DNA from 4 places in the Metabacillus sp. GQ13 genome. Region 4 is predicted to be linked to each of the others. Evidence: riboswitches for the same ligand, from Rfam matches in the RefSeq annotation. Region 4 holds a riboswitch; each other region holds the start of a gene.
What was found. A riboswitch is a leader RNA that binds a small molecule or an ion and turns the genes downstream of it on or off. The one in region 4 is predicted to bind S-adenosylmethionine.
Positions count from the first base shown of each region.

Region 1: linked by a shared signal. The riboswitch ahead of AC6CHR_RS02980 (methionine biosynthesis PLP-dependent protein) and the one ahead of AC6CHR_RS10490 (BMP family protein) in region 4 are both predicted to bind S-adenosylmethionine.
Region 2: linked by a shared signal. The riboswitch ahead of AC6CHR_RS15100 (sugar ABC transporter substrate-binding protein) and the one ahead of AC6CHR_RS10490 (BMP family protein) in region 4 are both predicted to bind S-adenosylmethionine.
Region 3: linked by a shared signal. The riboswitch ahead of AC6CHR_RS17395 (methionine ABC transporter ATP-binding protein) and the one ahead of AC6CHR_RS10490 (BMP family protein) in region 4 are both predicted to bind S-adenosylmethionine.

Region 1 covers NZ_JCAXET010000002.1:146,155-148,361, reverse strand. Annotated here, with positions in the region: gene AC6CHR_RS02980 (methionine biosynthesis PLP-dependent protein) at 1-1,018, opposite strand, end outside; SAM riboswitch class I at 1,426-1,563, opposite strand; gene AC6CHR_RS02975 (SCO family protein) at 1,631-2,206, opposite strand.
Region 2 covers NZ_JCAXET010000011.1:151,814-154,020, reverse strand. Annotated here, with positions in the region: gene AC6CHR_RS15100 (sugar ABC transporter substrate-binding protein) at 1-1,048, opposite strand, end outside; SAM riboswitch class I at 1,187-1,293, opposite strand; gene AC6CHR_RS15095 (MFS transporter) at 1,496-2,207, opposite strand, start outside.
Region 3 covers NZ_JCAXET010000014.1:36,579-38,785, reverse strand. Annotated here, with positions in the region: gene AC6CHR_RS17400 (O-acetylhomoserine aminocarboxypropyltransferase/cysteine synthase family protein) at 1-603, shown strand, start outside; SAM riboswitch class I at 873-980, shown strand; gene AC6CHR_RS17395 (methionine ABC transporter ATP-binding protein) at 1,184-2,207, shown strand, end outside; gene AC6CHR_RS17390 (methionine ABC transporter permease) at 2,202-2,207, shown strand, end outside.
Region 4 covers NZ_JCAXET010000007.1:127,234-129,440, reverse strand. Annotated here, with positions in the region: gene AC6CHR_RS10495 (ABC transporter ATP-binding protein) at 1-304, opposite strand, end outside; gene AC6CHR_RS10490 (BMP family protein) at 380-1,396, opposite strand; SAM riboswitch class I at 1,563-1,671, opposite strand; gene AC6CHR_RS10485 (DUF4097 family beta strand repeat-containing protein) at 1,995-2,207, opposite strand, start outside.

The sequences.
Region 1 (2,207 bases), on a different contig from region 4:
TATTACAGACGCCATTTGCTACTCTAATCTCTTCTGGGATATCCATATGTGTTTGTGTAGCAGGATAGGTGATAAAGCTCTCAATTCCACCTAGGCTTTCTGCAAAACTTATCGTTTTCAAGTTCTTTAAAAACGGATTAATCCATGCTTCATCCTGTAAACGAAACGAAAGCATTCCACCTTTACCTGGGTATAAAACATCAAGCACATCTGGATGATCATTCAGAAACTGAGAAACAAGTTGCGCATTTTGTTCATGCTGCCTCATTCTAAGCGATAAGGTTTTCATTCCTCGCATTAACAACCAAGAATCAAACGGTGATAGAACCGCTCCGATAGCATTTTGGTGTTGAAAAAATTCGTTACTTAGTTCTTCACCCTTTGTTACTACAAGACCAGCAAGCACATCATTATGGCCCCCTAAATACTTGGTTGCACTATGAATCACAATGTCGGCACCGTCTAATATTGGTGTCTGAATCAACGGTGTAAAGAACGTGTTATCAACAATGACTAAGATATTATTTTTCTTGGCAACTGCCACAAGCGCCTTAATGTCAGCTTCTTGCATTAATGGATTTGTTGGTGTTTCAATGAATAACGCTTTCGTTTTTTCTGTAATTAACTTTTCTGTCTCAGCAGGGTTTGTAAAATGATCATATTGAAAAGATAAACCATACTTTTTCCATTCTCTTTCAAATAAGCGATAGGTTCCACCATAAAGATCTGAGGAAACAATAAGTTCATCTCCGCTTTGAAAAAGGGCCATAATTGTTTGAATTGCTGCCATACCTGAGCTAAAAGCAAACCCACGATCACCATGCTCTAAATCAGCTATTGCCTGTTCCACTAATAATCTAGTTGGATTCCCTGTACGGATATAATCAAATCCTGTTGATTCGCCAATTCCATTATGACGATACGCTGTTGAAAAATAGACTGGGGGATTAACTGTCCCTGTAATATTTTCACTTCGATTTCCAATTTGAGCTAGTTTCGTTTCAATTCGTTGACTCATGGTTGTCACCGTCCTAAAATTTTTTTACATCTAACCTAGAAGAAACAATCACCTAAAAAAAGTGAAGGATACATTTACTTAGATTAGATAGATTTCTTAGTTGTTTATGGCAAGATTTATTCAATCTCCCTACAAAATAAAAAGTCTTCCTCAGTTAAGAAGAAGACTTGTATATTTAAATGTGCTTCTTCTTATCTCTCAAGCATAATGCTGGTGTGGTGGCTTGCTGGATTTAGCACCTTGGTACGAAGGGAGATTTTGGTATGTAGCTCACATGTCGTTATATTTTGCGGTTTTATATAGAACATATCAGTAAGATTTTTGACAACAGCCAAGCTCTCGCTTAGTGGTTTGAAAGCCAAATGGCAAGTCTAAATAATTTCAACAAATTTACTTTGCCCAAATTATTCTCATCTACCATACTGTTTAAAAATCAATTTGTTTGTTCCTAACTTAGCAAAATTAACGGTTACCAACTCTTCACTTGTTTTGTACCGGTTGCTGAGGCTTCATTGGGCCAGTCCCTCTGCCTCTCACGATAAGAAATATATGAAATTTTCAAGCTTACTTTTTTTACTACTTTACATGATTCAAGTTTGGATTGCAATAGAATTAACGTAATAGTTTGATATCTTTGATTATTTTGTCATATGGTACTTCAGATACTGCATCATATTGTTCAAGTATCTTATGACCTTTCATTAAATAAATAGATGTGCTGTGAACAAATTGATTTGAGCCTTCTAGTTTCGCAGCCGGTGCTATAAAGCTTTTGTTGGAAAATGATTCTATTTCTGATTGCTCATAGCCTGTCAGAAGATTCCAATTGTCAAAATCTGCTCCGTAATTGTCAGCAAATGCTTTTAATACCTCGGGTGTATCGTTATCAGGATCAATAGTGAAGGATACCAACTCTACATCGACCTTTTCATTCTTTAATTGCTCTTGAAGTTTTGCAACATGAGCTGTCATTGGCGAACAGACTGTATCACAATTAGTGAAGATGAATGTGGAAAGCCAAACTTTATTCTTGTAGTCCTCCATCTCAACTTCGTTACCCTCTTGATTCACAGCTTTTAAAGGTTCAATTGTTCCATTTAGTGAAAAATGTTCTTCTAGGTTGATAGACTGTGAACAGCCAACAAGACCTAGAAAAACAGTTAACGTGATAAAAAGTAGTTTTTTCACA
Region 2 (2,207 bases), on a different contig from region 4:
CTGCAAGATTAACCATATTTATAGGATCACTAGACTCTACTAGTGCATCTTGAGAAATAAGTGATGCCTCTAAGTTGTAAGTTGCTGGTGTCTCTTCTCCTGCTAATTTTTTCGCTAATAATCTCATGTCTACTGCCCCTATTAATTTAGGATCAACTGCTGCAGTGTATTTCCATGAACTTTTTTGGTCCTGAATTTCTTGTAGATCGGCATTTGAGACATCGATACCATATATCTTAATTTCGTCTCTACCAGCTTCTTTGATTGCACGGGCAGCACCAATTGCAAATGCATCCCATGTTGCAAATATTGCGTCTATTTCACCTTTAGGATGTTTATTCAGCATTGCCGCTACAGCATTTTGTGTTTGTACTGATGTATCTGCTGATGCTATTCCAAAACGTTCTATTTCTTTAATACTTGGGTTAGCATCTAATGTTTCTTGATAAACTTTATTCCGTCTAACCATTGGCGGAAACCCATCAACCCACAGATAGATAATATTTGCTTCACCACTTGTGTCTTTAATAAGTTGGTCTAATGCTAATGTTGCAAGTGCTTCATCATCTTGTGAGGTTAAAGTTACACCTTCAATAGTAGCTAGTTCCTCTGTAGAGTCAAAAGTAACAACACTTTTCCCTGCATCAATCAGCTTTTGAACCTCTGCAGTTGTTGCATCGTCATCACCATGTGAAATAATAAAACCGTCATAATCCTCTTCTAACCCTTGTGCTATCGCGTCATGAAATTTTGCAGTATCGCCATTCGCTGTAAAAACATCAACTTGGAAGCCTAACGCTTCTCCTTCTTCTTTTGCACCTGCTAAGAATTGTGCTGTGTGATCATCGCCACCAATTTTTCGGATAACTTTTATTTTAGCCCCTTCACCTTTAGCAAAACGCTCAGGAACATTTTCTAATGAAACGTCAGGGTTGCCCTTTCTTTTAACTGTTTCAGCCGTTTCTCCACCATTTGAAGAACAACCTGTCAGTAATAACGTAAATGCAAGAATGAAGATAAGTGCTGATTTAACTACTTTGTTTTTCATATCTGTTTGACTCCCTTTTGCTGTTTATTTTCTTTTGTTAAGATACCTTATAAAACAACTTCGCTTTCACTTAATTTTAAACGTAAAAAACCTCTCAAAAAAAGAGAGGTTTCACCACATTTATATAAGGAGACTCCTCTCTTATCTTTCAAAACCAACTAGGTTTTGCAGGATTTAGCACCAATTCAAAATAGAACGGTTGCTGGGCGTCAACGGGCCAGTCCCTCTGCCACTCTTGATAAGAGATTGCATATGCTGTTTAGGTTAGGATCTTTTCTAAAAGATAATTGCTTAAACCGTGAAGTAAAGCTATGTACGATAAAGCAACAATCTTTGCGAATACAACCTTAAGTAAACGAAAGAATATATTCACTCTAAAGGTGTATCAAAGGTTTGTCAACTGTTTTTTGAATATTTTTATTACTTCATTATCAATACAATTCTTATCTATATATTTACTTTGACTTGTTTTTTCATTGGTCGATTCAGTACCAGTGGTAGAACAAGAATTACACCAATTGCCATACAAATTGCTGAAACCTGATATGATACAACCAGACCAACTATTTGTTTCAGTACACCTGCTAGACTCATCATTATTACCATTGCCCCCATAAAAAGAGGCGTCATAATCCCGTTAACTCTGCCTACAAATGATTCTTCTGCATTTTGAAGAATCATAGTATTGATACTAATTTGAATAGCTGGCATCATCAACCCTGTAAAAAACTGCGCAATTAATGAGATCAAGAGAATTTCTGAGAAGCCAATGATTGAAATCATGACTGCATTTACAAGCATCCCCGCTGCAAGCATTCGAATAGGCGCGATCTTTTTTGATAGTGCTAAGGCGATACCGCCACCTATTATCATCGCTACACCGTTAATTGCCATAAACCATTGAACAAATTCTTTATCCATATTAAGTTGCTGTGTCACGATAAAGATACCTAACGGTTGTATTAACCCCACAGCTAACCCTGCTACAAAAAAATTGGTGCCCAATATCACTAAAAATCTATTTTGTTTTACATATTTAAACCCCTGGATGAACTCTTCTATAACCGTCGTCTTGTCGGAACTTTCTTCTACAATCTTATCCGCAGGCAAGAATAGAAGCGCAACAGCTGAAAGGATAAACATAACCCCTGTAATGGCT
Region 3 (2,207 bases), on a different contig from region 4:
TTCACAACTCCTGATCCAAGTTATCATGATTTAGTTTATGCAGATGCTCTAGGAGAACAGGCTTTTATTATAAAAGCTAGAGTGCAATTATTACGTGATTTAGGTCCTGCACTTAGTCCCTATAATGCATTTCAATTCACTCTTGGTTTAGAAACGCTTCATGTTCGTATGAAGGAGCATATTGCAAATGCGAGAAAAATGGTTGATTATTTGGAAAATCACCCAGCCATTGAATGGGTTCTATATCCCGAACAATCAGATAATCCTGATAAAGTCTTAGCAGATAAATACTTACCAAATGGAGCCGGTTCAGTCATCGTCTTTGGAATAAAGGGTGGTCGCGAAGCTGGAGCATCTTTGATTAACAATGTACAGCTTTGGTCACATGTTGCGAATGTTGGGGATGCAAAGAGCCTAATTATTCATCCGGCAAGTACAACCCATCAGCAATTAAGTGCGGAAGGATTAAAAAGATCAGGAGTCACTGAAGATTTAATTCGCTTATCGGTTGGAATTGAGCACATCCAAGATATTATCGAAGATCTAGATCAAGCAATTTACAAAGCAACTGGGGTAAAGGGAACTGAACAGGTTCATTCTTAATACAGTATGTAAAGTTACTTAAATCTTAAATTTCCAATACAACCAGATGTAAAAATGATTTCTTCGGATAAACTGGGGTGACTTTACAAAGTCATCTCACTTTTTTTGTCTATATGCATAGTAAAGTGAATAATAAAATCAAGAAAAATTATACTAAAAAATAATTATTAGCTTTTGAATTAATTGACATGATTTTAAATATCGTGATACAATCACATTCGTACTTAAGTCTGACTTGTAAAATAGTAAACTTTAATTATATAGTTGTTCTCTTATCAAGAGAGGTGGAGGGAAGTGCCCTTTGAAGCCCGGCAACCATCAACAGTGTTGAAATGGTGCCAATTCACGCAAAGCTGTATAGCTTTGGGAGATGAGAGAAAGGACATTTTTGCGCCTTTCTGCTCATGTTGCAGAAGGGTTTTTGTTTTTAGCTGGAACTTTTCTAACAATGATTTCTAGACGAACTCTTCAATCCAAATTCTATATAAGAAAAACAACAATCCTACTAACAAACTTATTATAGAAAAAAAGGATTAGTGAGATTATCCAAAGACATAAAAAACTGAAAGTAGGTGACAACTTGATTAGATTAGAGGGCGTTAATAAAGTTTATGAAACAAAAACGGGCAATGTAACGGCTGTTAATAATGTGAATTTGCAAATAGATAAAGGTGAAATTTTCGGGATTATTGGATATAGTGGGGCTGGGAAAAGTTCACTAATTCGTTTGTTAAATGGGTTAGAAAAACCAACTAGTGGTAGAATTAATGTTGCTGGAAGTCAAATTGACGAGATTCGTGGCTCGAAATTAAGAAAAGCTCGATTAGGAATTAGTATGATTTTTCAGCATTTTAATTTACTATGGTCACGTTCTGTTCAAGATAACATTGCGTTCCCATTAGAAATTGCAGGTGTAAAAAAACCTGAACGGATTAGACGAGTAAATGAACTAATCCGACTAGTTGGTCTTGAAGGTCGTGAGGATGCTTTCCCATCCCAATTAAGTGGTGGTCAAAAGCAACGTGTTGGAATTGCAAGGGCATTGGCAAATAATCCACAAGTCTTATTATGCGATGAAGCAACCTCAGCGCTAGACCCACAGACAACAGATTCCATTCTAGACTTACTTGTAGATATAAACAAAAGACTGGGATTAACAATTGTCCTTATTACACACGAAATGCATGTGATTCGAAAAATATGTAATCGAGTGGCGGTGATTGAAGAAGGAAAGATCGTCGAGCAAGGCGAGGTCCTAGAACTCTTCAAAAATCCAAAGGAACAGATTACTAAGAGGTTTATGAAGCAAGTAACAGAACCTGAAGAGACATTTGATACGATTAAAAATCTTGTCAACCATCACCCTGAAGGACAAATTATTCAACTTACCTTTGTAGGGGATTCAACGGAACAGCCACTTATAACAAACCTGATCCGTCATTATGACTTGGATATAAATATATTGCAGGGGAAAATCTCTCAAACACAAAATGGTGCTTATGGAACTTTGTTTATTCATTTAAAGGGTGAGCAAGATGTAATTGAGAATGCAATTACGTTCATTAAGTCCAACAAGATAGGTGTGGAGGTGATTGTTAATGAGT
Region 4 (2,207 bases):
TCACAATATTTTCGGCAGCTGTGAAGTCAGGAAACAGCATAAAATGTTGGTGAACCATTCCAATCCGATTTTCAATTGCGTCATTTGGTGTTGTGAAGTTCATTTGCTTTCCATCTATATAAATCTCACCTGAGGTAGGCAATTCCATTCCATAGAGCATGCGCATTAATGTGGTTTTTCCTGCGCCATTTTCTCCTACGACTGCATGAACCTCACCTACTTTTAGCGCTAGAGAAATAGAGTCATTCGCTGTAAAACTTCCATACTTTTTTGTCATATTTTTCATTTCTAAACGGTTTGGCATTATTCATCCTCCCTCAGTGACACACAGGGAACCGACTGCAATAGCTGTAGTCGGTTCCGATTTTACCTTATATAATTAGTTTTCTAATGGATTGGCAATTTCTAGCTCACCACTTACAATCTTATCTTTGATAGTCGTCACTTTTTCGATTACGTCTTGTCCGACAAAATCATTTAATGGTGTTTCACTTTCCGCTGTTACGTAGGTCAAACCAACACCATCTTCTTTCAGACCATAAGCGACAGCCCCTGGTTCATATGTCCCTTCAGAAAATGCTTTAATCGTTTCATATGCTACTGCATCTGTTCCTTTTAATTGTGATAAGACAATATGTTCGGGATCAAGTACGGTACGATCGATATCTTGTCCTGCTGTGAAAAAGCCCTTTTCTTTAGCTGCTTCAAAAACGCCAAGATCTCCAACTGCCGCTGCTCCAGCAATGAAGTCAGCACCTTTAGACGCCTGAAGAATGGCAAGTTCCTTTGCCTTAGCTGGATCATCAAAGCTTCCTACATAATTCACTAAGTACTCTGCATCTGGATTTGTTGACTTTAAGCCTTGCTCAAACGCAACTGTCCACTTTTTCATTAGTGGTATATCAACTGCGGTAACCATGCCAACTGTATTCGTTTTTGTTGATAAACCAGCAGCTGCACCTAGTAAGTAGGCTGCCTCATGTTCTCTAAAGTTTACACTTCGTACGTTTGGTAAATCTACTGTTGTATCAATAATGGCAAATTGCTTGTCTGGGTTTTCACTCGCAACCTTTTTTAATGCATCTTCTGATTCAAATGAAGAGGTAATAATTAAATCATAACCCTCAGCTACAGCTACTCGTAAATTCTCTTCTATTGCTGCAAGGTCTGTCGATTCGATCGTTTTCAGCTCAAAACCGAATTCTTCTGCTGCTTTTTTTGCACCCTCATCCATTTGTTGAAAGAATGGATTCACACCAATTTTCTCAGGGAGTACAAGAGCAATTTTCTTTGACTTTGCTTCTGTTTTCTCACCTGATGATTTTGTTGTCTCATTAGCTCCACAGCCCGCCAATAACACCGTGAATAAAGCAATAAATACAAATAATTTCTTCATGTATGCCCCACCTTTATATTCGTGTTTTTTCTTCTACAGACAAATATACACTAGTTATCGTACAAATTAAAGACCTATAGGCAAACATTATCGATAAAACATTTATATTCGTTCGTATTTTAAACACAAAAACCCCTCCTTTTAAGGAAGAGCATTTTTATATCTCTTCTTATCTATCAGAACTTTAACATTCTGCAGGAATTAGCACCTTGCTATCATTCTATAGCGGATGCTGGGCATCAATGGGCCAGTCCCTCTGCCACTCTCGATAAGGATTTTGTCTAAATTTGTCGTAAAATTTAATTATTTCTTATTTTAAAGAATATTAAGGAAATTGCAAGTTGTTTTCACTAAAAATTTAATATTTCTAAACTATTAATTAATTTATTTGAGCGTGTCATTTGTTGCAGCTGACAGGAAAGGTAACTACATCTGTACCCGCACAATGCCTAAGATTTAAACATAAGAAAAGAGATAGTCTCATGACCATCTCTTACTAAAAGTTATTTTCATAAAGCTTGTTATTAGAAGTCTTAGCCAATCAATCCCGGATGATGACCCTTCTTACTTTCAAGGTAATAGAAGACCTTTGAACCAGTTATCTCTTAACTGATATGTCACCAATCTCTGTCGTTGCTTTCAGGGTAGGTCCATTGGTTCCAATTTGAGTGATGATACTTCGAGAATCCGAGTCTTTGTATCCTTTAAATCCTGAGATTGACACATCCCCTAGTTCACTATTTAAATCAAACTCTATATTTCCAGGTTCTTCTGCAAAGGTAACCTTTAGTTCGCCAATATCTGATCGCAA